Regions from separate parts of the Soonwooa purpurea genome, predicted to be linked through region 2. Evidence: riboswitches for the same ligand, from Rfam matches in the RefSeq annotation. Region 2 holds a riboswitch; the other holds the start of a gene.
What was found. A riboswitch is a leader RNA that binds a small molecule or an ion and turns the genes downstream of it on or off. The one in region 2 is predicted to bind cobalamin.
Positions count from the first base shown of each region.

Region 1: it holds a riboswitch for cobalamin, as region 2 does, so the genes downstream of both, ACVFVN_RS09210 (TonB-dependent receptor plug domain-containing protein) here and ACVFVN_RS04435 (T9SS type A sorting domain-containing protein) in region 2, are expected to answer to the same signal.

Region 1 is NZ_JBSSMA010000008.1:98,790-104,643, reverse strand. Features, by position in the region: gene ACVFVN_RS09220 (NAD(P)/FAD-dependent oxidoreductase) at 1-1,254, opposite strand, end outside; gene ACVFVN_RS09215 (YncE family protein) at 1,389-2,423, opposite strand; gene ACVFVN_RS09210 (TonB-dependent receptor plug domain-containing protein) at 2,435-4,255, opposite strand; cobalamin riboswitch at 4,285-4,469, opposite strand; gene mutY (A/G-specific adenine glycosylase) at 4,495-5,532, opposite strand; gene ACVFVN_RS09200 (HU family DNA-binding protein) at 5,579-5,854, shown strand, end outside.
Region 2 is NZ_JBSSMA010000003.1:202,618-208,471, reverse strand. Features, by position in the region: gene ACVFVN_RS04445 (DNA translocase FtsK 4TM domain-containing protein) at 1-223, opposite strand, end outside; gene ccsA (cytochrome c biogenesis protein CcsA) at 668-3,931, shown strand; cobalamin riboswitch at 4,013-4,197, shown strand; gene ACVFVN_RS04435 (T9SS type A sorting domain-containing protein) at 4,294-5,406, shown strand; gene ACVFVN_RS04430 (SPFH domain-containing protein) at 5,499-5,854, shown strand, end outside.

The DNA.
Region 1 (5,854 bases), on a different contig from region 2:
TGTTGAATTTTGATTTGAAGGGACAATGATTAAACGAAGGGATGAATCTTTATTAAAATAGCTCCACATCCAATTGAAAAATATTGCCAATTTGTTTCTGACACTTAGTATAAGCATCAAATGTAAGAACATCCAGAAATACCAAGCAAAAAAACCTTGAAATTTAAATTTAGGTAAATCTACAACTGCACGGTGTTTTCCGATGGTTGCCATAGAGCCAAGATCTTCGTACTCAAATTCTTTCCAATTGGAGATATTAGGTTTTAAAAGATTTTTTCCTAAATTTTTTCCTTGGTTAATAGCCACATTGGCAAGCTGTGGATGTCCTTGAGGGAATTTCGAGGTTTCCATATAGGCTATATCACCGATGGCAAAAATATTATCATAACCCAAAATACGATTATAACGATCCACTTTGTAACGGTTGCGGATAAGATTATCTTTGTTAAAATCCGAAATCACATTACCTGTTACACCAGCCGCCCAGATGACATTATTACTCGGAATTTGCTTTCCACTTTCGAAGAACACAACATCGCCATCATAAGCGGTCACACGCTCCTCGGTCATGAAAGTAACACCTAATTTTAGAAGATATTCTTCGGCTTTATTCTGGGATTCCACACTCATGGCTTCCAAAGGTTTTGCGCCAGAAGAAATCAAAATTATTTTGAGTTCATCAAAATTCATGTGAGGGTAGTCTCTCGGCAAAACTTCGCGTTTCATTTCCGCAAAAGCACCTGCTAATTCTACACCAGTAGCGCCGCTTCCGACAATTACGATATTCCAGTTGCCATCATCTGTGCGGGATTTTTCGATAATCATTTTTTCAAAAGTCAACAAAATGTGATTACGAATACTAATGGCTTCTTGCGTATTCTTCATTCCAAAAGTCAAATCCTCCATGACTTGATTTCCAAAAAAGTTGGTTTTACAGCCCGTTGCAATGATTAATTTATCGTACGTAAATGTACCTTCATCTGCAATAATTCTGTTTTCAGAAGGCACAATTTCTTTAATTTCGGTCATTCGGAATTGAATATTTTTTGACCTTTGAAATATTTTTCTGAATGGGAACGAAATATTAGAAGGCTCTATCCTACCGCTGGCAACCTGATAGAATAAGGGTTGAAACATGTGATGATTAACTTTATCAATAACCATGACTTTTTTGTCTGCTTTTCCGTTAAGCTGCTTGGCGAGTTGCAATCCCGCAAATCCGCCTCCTATTATTACAATTTTCTCCCTAATCATCGTTTAAAAATTTATACAAAAATACTTCATTTTTTCTGCTTTAAAGAATAGCAAAATTCATGCTTCAAAATTTGTACAATAAAAAAACGACAACCCATAAGTTGTCGTTCTATTAAATTTAATTTGACCTTAAATTAGTTTTTGTAAAAACCATTAACACCAATACCTCCATTGATTTTTCTAATTTCTGACCCAATGATTGAGTACACTGTAATTTCGCTTGGCGAGTTGAAGTCTTTAGCGTTCGCTGTGAAAATTTTCCCATCAATAACATTAAAACCATACAAAGTCCCATCATTCGATTGTGATGCAGAGAATAAATATTGCGGGATAACGTCGTTCAACGGAAGCGAATACACTTTGTTAGCTGAAGAAAAATAAGCAACATCATTGGCAATTTCCAAATTGCTAGCATCTGCAATCCCTTTTAATTTTATTTCTTTAGCAATGCTTGTTGCACCAGCGTTTATTCTATAAATATAAGAATCTACACCATCCGAGGTAATACTGTACACATTATCACCATAACCAATTGTTTTTTTGATATCACCATTCGGAACACTAATTGTGGTTTGGAAAGCATTATCTGAAGTTTTGATGATGCTAATTTTGTTACCATAACCAAAACTAGCATTTTGCACATAGACTTTATCACCAGCTACAACGACACGTTCTGCAACATCTTCAATATTAATTTTTTTAACAAAACTAAAATCACTTAACTTATATACAGCCACATATTTCTCTCCTAAATATGCATCATTTGTGATATAAATGTAATCTTTAGAAAAAGCGACATATCTCGGATTATTGATATTTGTCGAAATTGTTGTCATTTTTTTGAAAGAATAACGATTAACAACTTCAACTTTATTGGAATTATTGACTACCAAAAAAGCTTTATCATCTTTAACAGCAATTGTCTGTAAAACATCGCCTAAAACTTGGTTGTCATTATTCAGGGCATAGATATTCTGCGCAACTTGCGACAAATCAGAAGAAATATAAGACACTTCCGCTTGATTTTTATTGTACCCACCTTCTACACTTACCAAAACGCCACCTTCGTAAGCGCCGTTGTCAACGATGACTTCTTGATCATCTTTACAAGCTGTCATAAACAGCAAACTTGCGGCAAACATGCTCGCTAGCAAACTTCTGATTTTCATAATAACTATTTTTAAAAATTAAAATTCATATTAACGGCATAATTGCGCTTCGGCATCCAATAGCCATAGACTGTTCTGTACACTTCTGATGTCAGATTATTAACTTTAAATCCAAGTTTCAACGATTTCAAAACGGAAATATCCAAACCAAGATTAATAACATAAAACGAATCCATCGTGTACATCTTTGACTCATCTGCATCACTGAAAATTTTGGAATTCCAAATGGTTTGCAAATGTAATCCTATCCTTTTATAACTAAAATCCGCGCCCAAATTAATTTTATGAAAAGGTACATAGGGCAATTGTTTTTTTCGTGCCTGATCTTCCGATTTTGTATAAGCATAAGAGAAAAATGTGCGATAACTAAAATCTTCAAACTTCTGCTCGGCGCCCAATTGTGCTTCAATCCCCATAGATTTCACACGTTCGGTATTTTCTGCCTGAAAAATTCCGTTTGCACCAGGAATCCAACGTATCATATCTTTGATATCCATAAAATATGGCGTCACACTTGCATGTAAAAACTTCCATTTTAGTTCTTGTGAAAACTCAAATTGCAACGAAGTTTCCGGCTTTAAACTTGGATTTCCTCCAGGCTCCCAATACAAATCATTGAAAGTTGGCGCTCGAAAATTCTTTGATGCACTAATTTTGACATTATAAAAATCCGAAGCTTTATAATGTCCTGCCGCGGAAAACAAAAACGGACTGCTGACATGTTCTACAAATTCCTTTTTAATACCAACTTCCCAATCAAAATTTTTGATGTTATAATTTCTGTACAACAAAGCTGCAAAACCTTGATGGCGAGAAACATTGCTAATTCCAGTTTCAAAACCAAGCGCTTCAATTTTACTAACTTCAGCTAAAAAATTGATTTCCGAATCAGAATTAATTTTAAAATTAAAATCGTTTTTAATTAAATATTGTTTGGTTCCGCCGCCAGATTTTGTGGAAGGGATTTTAGAATTCATAAAATACTGATAATCATCCGTGAGATAGGCCACTTTCACATCATTATTTATTTTCAAGGTTTTCAACTTCCAACCAGCAAGACTTCGAAAAGTTTGACTCAAATATTTACTTGGCGTGGAAAACTCAGACAACAAAGGATAATTTTGTTCCGCATCAAAAATCTGACTTTGTGAGTAGATTTCGTTGTGGTGATCTAGTCGTAGCGCAAAACCGAGGTTAATTCCCGTATTTTTATATTTTGCATTTCTATTGACATAATATTGTTCTTCAACCTCAAAATCATTATCACTTTGATTATGATTTACAGAAAACTGAACACTCAATTTATCATTGCTATAATTAGTTTTTAATAATGAATTAAATGTCCCGTAGGAAGCATATTCTGCAAAGATTTGATTTTTAAATCCTTTGTTATATGAAAACAAATTGTTGAGATGTATCGAGCCGCCAATCGCTCCAGAACCATACAAAATACTTCCGCCACCGTATTTAATCGCAATATTATCATAGCCTAATAGACTTATATTATTAACATCACCTTGACCTAAAAACTGAGAATTAATATTAATGCCATTCCAGACAAAAGCGGTTTGTTGCGCGGTAGTTCCACGAAAAGAAGGCGAAGACACCATTCCGCGCCCATTTTCTTTAATATAAACTGGCGTTTGAAAACTTAAAAATTCTGAAAGCGATGTTGCATTCTTGAGGATCTCATCGGATTTCACAATTTGGATTTTGGAAAATTGTTCTGCTTTGGGAAGTTGCTGATCGATAAAAACAGTGTCAATAACTGCTTCTTGCGCAAAACTTACTACCGAAAAAAAGAACGAAAAAGAAAAATATAAATGCTTCATACCAACCGCTTTTCTCCCGAAAGCCTCATTATTTTTTGTTAATATTGGCAGGTCTCCTGACTTTCGCAGATGGCATCCCTTCTCGTGTTAACAATGGTTAATGATGACATCTTTTGTTCGCGAATTACAGTTGCGGGGACAGTTGAAGACTCACACTTCATTCCCTTTTAATTTCGAAATATGATTTTCGAAAACCAATAATGCAAAAATAAATAAAGTTTTTCTTTTAAATCAAATGATTATGAAAAATATTTCACATAAAAATCATGAAGCGGTTTTGGAAACGATTTTTGATCGGCTTCATCTTTTGTTAAACTTAAAAAAACAAATTCTTTTTTTAAATTTTCAAAATCAGAAAAATCTGGAATATTAATTTTAAATATTGAAATTTCTAAGTTACGATGCGTCAACTTATGCCGAATTAATTTTTCGCTTTCAACTTCATGGGGAAAATCACTCAGATCAATATTTTTTGGGAACTCAAACAATTTTTTCCATATATCGGAAGTATCCCGTTGCTTGACCAAAAATTGATTATCGTGATGAATAAATTGATATGTCAATGTCAAATTTTCGACTTTCGTTTTCTTCAATTTAACTGGGAATTGTTCGATTTCCCCAACCGCAAAAGCGCGACAATCTTCCTGCAAAGGACAATCACCACACATAGGATTTTTAGGCTTACATATTGCGGATCCTAGATCCATCATGGCTTGATTGAAACAACCAGGATTATCGTCTGGCATAATCAATTCCGCCAACTGAGAAAAATATTGTGATGCTTTAGAATTAGAAATATCAAAATCGTCAGCAAATAGCCGCGACAAAACTCTGTAAAAATTACCATCTACTGCAGGGATTTTTTCTTCAAAAGCAATGCTGGCGATTGCTGCAGCCGTATATTTCCCAACGCCTTTTAATTTTAAAAGCTGAGAATATTGATTGGGAAATTCGGAGTCATAATCATTTATAATTTGTTTTGCAGCTTTGTGAAGATTAAGCGCTCTCGAGTAATAACCTAAGCCTTTCCAATACAACAAAACCTCCTCTTCATCGGCATTTGCAAGGCTTTGCACGTTGGGAAACCGCGCTACAAAATTAATATAATGCTGAAGTCCTTGTTTCACTTGCGTCTGTTGAAGGACAATTTCGCTGATCCATATATTATAAGGATTTGTATTTTTGCGCCATGGCAAGTCTCTTTTATTAGTATGATACCATATAAGTAGCTTACTGCCAATATAAAGAAAGTCAGTCTTTTGTTTGTAAGTTTTCAAAAATATGTTTTATATTTGCACACCAAAAATATAAACAAAAAAGGAAATGACAAAGGCAGAATTGGTAAACATCATCTCAAATAAATTAGGCGTAGAAAAAAATGATACTCAGAAAGTTATCGAGGCATTTATGCAAGAGATAAGAACATCAATGTATAACGGAGATAATGTTTATCTAAGAGGTTTTGGATCATTCGTTATTAAGACTAGAGCAGCAAAAACGGGAAGAAACATTTCTAAAAATGTTGCAATTGAAATACCGGCACACAATATTCCGGCATTCAAACCATCGAAAACTTTTGTTGAAAAAGTAAAAACAAAA
Region 2 (5,854 bases):
TACCAAGCCAATCGCCGACTTTGCCGAGTACATTTGAGGATTCAATAAGTCGATCTCCCATCGTGCCAGCCTGCGACTGGTCTGCTTTCCAGTTCATCAGATAGGAGACAAAGGCAATTGCCATGGTTCCGGCGATGCACAAAAACAAGATGCCAGTTACAATTCGGGATTTGGAGAGGATTTTTGGTTGAGAATCGGTGTTTGTATGTTTGCTTTTTTCCATTGATAGATGTGGTCAATAACCTGCAAATTTAGTCTTTTTTTAATGAATTTTGAAGCTAAATATAGCGCTTTATTAGTGAAAATTTCCAATTATTTGAAAGTAAATGCGATAATTTTTTGTCTAAACCACATTAAAAATATTATTTAGATTTAATAAAAATAGTTATGGTTAAAGTTGTATTTTAGCTTGTTTTTTAAGATTTAATAACATAAAAAAAAGATAATTTCGCCTTCTGTGATTGATAAAGATGATTTTGTTGAAGTTTAATCTATTTTGTGAATTAAATGTCATTATTTAATAGCGAATATCAATTATGAGAATTGTCATAAATGTCTTATTTTATATATTTATTCTAAATAACATCACTATTTTTGCACTTAACCGAATCTAGGCTTTTTTTTTGAGTTTCTGGATTTGGAAAATTATCTTTTATAAAGGATTATTATGAAAAAAATTCAGGATATTCTGATTTCTACGCGTACCATGGCGGTTTTGTTGTTAGCGTATGCAGTAGCCATGGCGGTTGCCACGTTTGTTGAAAACGATTACGGAACTCCAACAGCAAAGGCTTTGATCTATGAAGCCAAATGGTTTGAAGCCATTATGTTTTTGCTGATTCTTAATTTTATAGGAAACATCGCCCGTTATCGACTTTTGCGTCGCGAAAAATGGCCTGTTCTGGTATTTCACCTTGCGTTCATTTTAATTTTTATTGGAGGTGCAATTACACGTTATATTAGTTTTGAAGGCATTATGCACATCCGTGAAGGCGAAACCAGTAACGAAATTATCACCGATAAAACTTTCTTAAAAGTTAAGATTGAAGAAAAAGGAGAAGAATTGCATTATCCAGATATTCCTTATCTGATGTCGCCGTTACATTATGATTTGAAAGCTAAATTTAATTTTCACGAAAAAGAAGTTTCCGTAAAAGCTGTTCATTTTATACAAAGAAAAAAAGACAGCCTCACAGCTTCCCCGAAAGGTAAAGAATATTTGCATCTCGTTTCTACAAATGATCAAGGTGGACGTCAAAACATCTATTTAGCAGAAGGTGACGTACAAAATATCAACGGAACTTTGGTGAGTTTTAACAGAACCGCGATAGATGGTGCTGTTGAATTCCAAAGAAATAATGACTCACTTTACATCAAAACGCCGGTAGATGCGCAATATATGACGATGGCGACGCAGGCGACTGGTTCCACACATAAAGATAAATTCCAGCCATTGGCATTGAGAAGTCTTTATACCATTAATGATTTGCGTTTGGTTGTTCCAGAAGGCGTTATGAAAGGAAATCTTACAGCCTACGAAGGGGACAAACAGAAAGATAAAGATGTTCCAGATCAACTGACGGTGGAAGTACAAGGACCAAAATCTAAAATGTTAGTCGATCTTTCGGTAGAAAAAGGAAATCCCAACGCTTATAAACAAATTACCTTGGATGGTATGAATGTGATGATTGGTTTCGGGCCAAAAGTTTATAACACACCGTTTGCATTAAAATTAGACAAATTTGTTATGGAGACTTATCCAGGAAGTTCTTCGCCGTCTGCTTACGAGTCGCATGTGAAAATTGTTGACGAAGGCAAAGAAACGCCTTACAAAATATATATGAACCACGTTCTTAATCATAAAGGTTACCGATTTTTCCAGGCAAGTTTTGATCCTGACAGAAGAGGAACTGTATTGTCGGTTAACCATGACTATTGGGGAACTTTGTTTAGCTACATCGGATATGCATTTTTATTCTTAGGAATGTTTGTATCCATGTTTTGGAAAGGTTCCAGATTCTGGAATCTTAACAAAATGTTACGCGATGTCAGCAAGAAAAAAGCAAAAATGGCAAGTCTTGTTGTCTTGTTTTTAAGTTTAGGATTAAATGCACAAAACATCGAAACACATTCTGTTAATGATGGTAGTAAAGAACATGCGGTTGCTCCAAAATCTAATTCTGAAACAAGCCCAACACCACAGCCAAAAGCTGGCGCAGGAATGTTGTCTGCCGATGATTATGTAAAAAATATTAAGATTGATCCCGATCACGCCGAGAAGTTTGGACACATGTTGGTACAGTCTTATGAAGGTCGTATCCAGCCAGTTAATACCCAGGCATTGGATATTTTGCATAAATTGACAAGCAAAGGAAGTTTCCAACATCTTAATGCCGATCAATGGTTTTTAGCGGCGATTATCGATCCAATGTTCTGGGCGCAAGTCAACATTATTAAAATCGAAACGCGTGGAAAGGTTGGGAAAGATTTAGCGAAAATTACCAAAGCAACGCCAGAAGGTTTCACGAGTTTGGTGAAATTATTCCCAGCGGATGCGAGCGGAAATTTACGTTTCGTACTAGAAGACGAATACAATGCAGCATTCCGCAAAAAACCAGTTGATAAGAGCAAATTTGATGAAGCTGTTATCAAGCTTAATGATAAAGTCCAGGTGCTTAATGCTTTGATGTCTTATCAGTATTTCCGTACGATTCCTGTTCAGAACGATGCTAATCATACATGGAATTCTGTAATGACGCCAGATTTTGAGGCAGATAAAAATGCGCAAGAAGTTTTAGGTCCATATTTGTCATCGGTTCTTATGGCAACCCAAAATAACGATTGGAAAAAAGCAGATCAAGAGCTTGCAAAAGTTGAAGCTTATCAACATAAATGGGGAAAACAAGTTATTCCGCCAGATGCAAAAATTGAGTTGGAAGTTTTCATGAACAAAATTGATATCAACTTTAAGTTGTTGATTTTCTATACTATTCTTGGAGGATTGCTGTTAATTTTAGCATTTATAGAATTGTTTAAACCAAGTAAAATTATGCATAAAGTTGTTAAAACTTTAATTTATCTTGGTGCCGTTGGTTATGTTTTACATTTCCTAGGTCTTATTGCAAGATGGTATATTTCTGGTCATGCACCATGGAGTAATGGCTACGAAGCAATTATTTTTATTTCTTGGGTTGGTATTACTGCAGGTTTTGCCTTGTACAGAAACTCAAATGCTTTGATTCCTGCAGCGGGATTCTTAGTGGCGGTTATTATGATGGGTTTTGCCCACGGTGGGGCAGCTCTGGATCCACAAATTACACCTTTGGTTCCGGTGCTTAAATCTTACTGGTTAATTGTTCACGTGGCAATTATTACATCCAGTTATGGATTCTTCTCGTTATCTATGTTGATTGCTGTTATATCACAATTTTTCTATATCATAGCAACGCCTAATATTTTCAAAAAACACAATGATACGACTATAAAAGAATTGGCTATTGTCAGCGAAATGTCTTTAACAATAGGACTGTTGGCTTTAACAGTTGGTAACTTCTTAGGTGGTGTTTGGGCTAACGAAAGTTGGGGGCGATATTGGAGCTGGGACCCGAAAGAAACTTGGGCGTTTATCTCCATTATGGTTTATGCTTTTGTTTTACACATGAGATTGGTTCCTGGATTACGAGGACGACATCTTTTCCATGTGATGACCATGTTTGCGTTTTGTTCTATGGTGATGACTTATTTCGGCGTTAATTATTATTTGACAGGACTTCACTCGTATGCGAAAGGAGATGCGATTCCTATACCACTTTGGGTATATCTTGGATTGGCATTTATGTTGACTCTAACATTAATTTCTTATATTAAATACAAGAAGCTCCACCAAAGTCTTCATATTAAAAAAGATGAAAGAACAGATGTAGAACCTTAATTCTGTATAATTTAAAATATATTAAAGGCACATTTTCGGATGTGTCTTTTTTTTGTTTTACCAGAAAAAGCTTTATTTATCGTATATTTGCAGCAATTAGGTTAAAGTTTTACTTTATGAAAAGGGAATCAGGTTAAAGACCTGAGCTGTACCCGCAACTGTATACTAAAAAACTTGATGTCATTTTTTGAGTCCACTGAACAAAAATTTGGGAAGGAAGACATCATGATGTAAGCCAGGAGACCTGCCTAATGTTGATACTTTCGGGGATAAAGGTGAAGAACATTTTTGTTTTTTCATAAAGACTCTTTATGAGTATATCCCTGTGGTTTCGGGAGTTAAACTAATTTAATTTTATACTTATGAAGAGATTTTTTACAATTCTCAGCGGTTTTGTTATGGTCGCAAATCTTGCCAATGCGCAAATCATTAACTTTCCAGATGCTAACTTTAAAGCGGCAATTATCAAAGCTTACCCTGCGGTAGATAGCAACAAGGACAGTCAAATTTCTCAAGATGAAGCAAAAAGTCTAACATCTATCAGAAACCTCGCCAATTATCCTAATATTTATGATGCAACAGGTATCGAGTATTTTACCAACTTAACAGAGCTTAATCTTGGAGATTTGATTAATCTTAACAAGATTGACTTATCACAAAATACTAAACTCACAACGCTTAATCTCCGAAAAAATAAACTTGTTGGTACGCTAGATATCTCATCACTAAGCAATCTTACCAACTTGGAGCTTAACAATAACCAATTGTCGGAAGTTATCTTTCCAACAAATTCTAAACTTAAAATTGTATACATTAATGATAATCAATTGACTAGTATAGATTTGTCAGAATTGAAAGATTTGCAACGTCTATTTTTGGTTAACAATCAGCTAAGCAATCTCAATTTTTCGCAAAACATTAATCTAGAACGTATATACATCAATGGGAATCAATTGACCAGTCTTAACTTGTCAGGACTTACGAAGCTAAATTGGTTTTCAGCAGAATCTAATATTTTGTCAAACATAAGATTTAGTAATAACCCATTGTTAAAAACCATTCTTGTAAAAAACAATCAGTTGATATCCTTTGATTTTATGGACGGTTTTGTCAATAATATTACACTAATTAATATTGAGGCTAATACAGGATTTAACCTGATAAAAAAAGATTGTAATGATAGTATTGTAGTTGTATCGGGTACATTTGTTCAGGATAATTGTGCCACCATGTCAACACATGATTTTGAGAATAAGGCGATCAATATTTATCCGAGTCTTGTTAATAACATAATTAATGTGCGCAATGCTGATTTTATTGTTGATTATCAAATATTTGATACATCAGGTAAGATTTTAAAAAGTGATAGTCTGAGAGATTCTGCGATAAATGTAGATTTTCTACCGAAAGGAAATTATATTTTGATTATTAAAACAAAGAATAAAGTAACATCACATAGTTTTATAAAGCTGTAATGTTTTAAAACGCTCTTGTAGCGTTTTTTTTGTTTTATAATTAAAATTTTTATATCTTTATGATATCAAATTAATATCAAAATTTTAATACTATGGAAAAAGTTTTAAAACCCATGTCTGGTTACATTGCTTTATTAATAAGCCTTGTTTTATTTTTTGGAGGAATAGGATTGTTTATCTATTCTATCGATTATAATCCTTTTTTGACTGTTATTGCTGTTCTGGCGGTCTTATTGTCATTTTTCTTTATGAAAGGTTTAATGATTATTCAGCCCAATCATTCGCGCGTTCTTAATTTCTTTGGAAAATATGTTGGATCAGTAAAAGATAATGGCTTATTCTTTATCAATCCTTTATATTCATCGCAAAGGATGAGTCTTAGATCAGAAAACCTGCAAGGTCAAACGCTTAAAGTAAACGATAAAATGGGAAATCCTATCGAAATAGG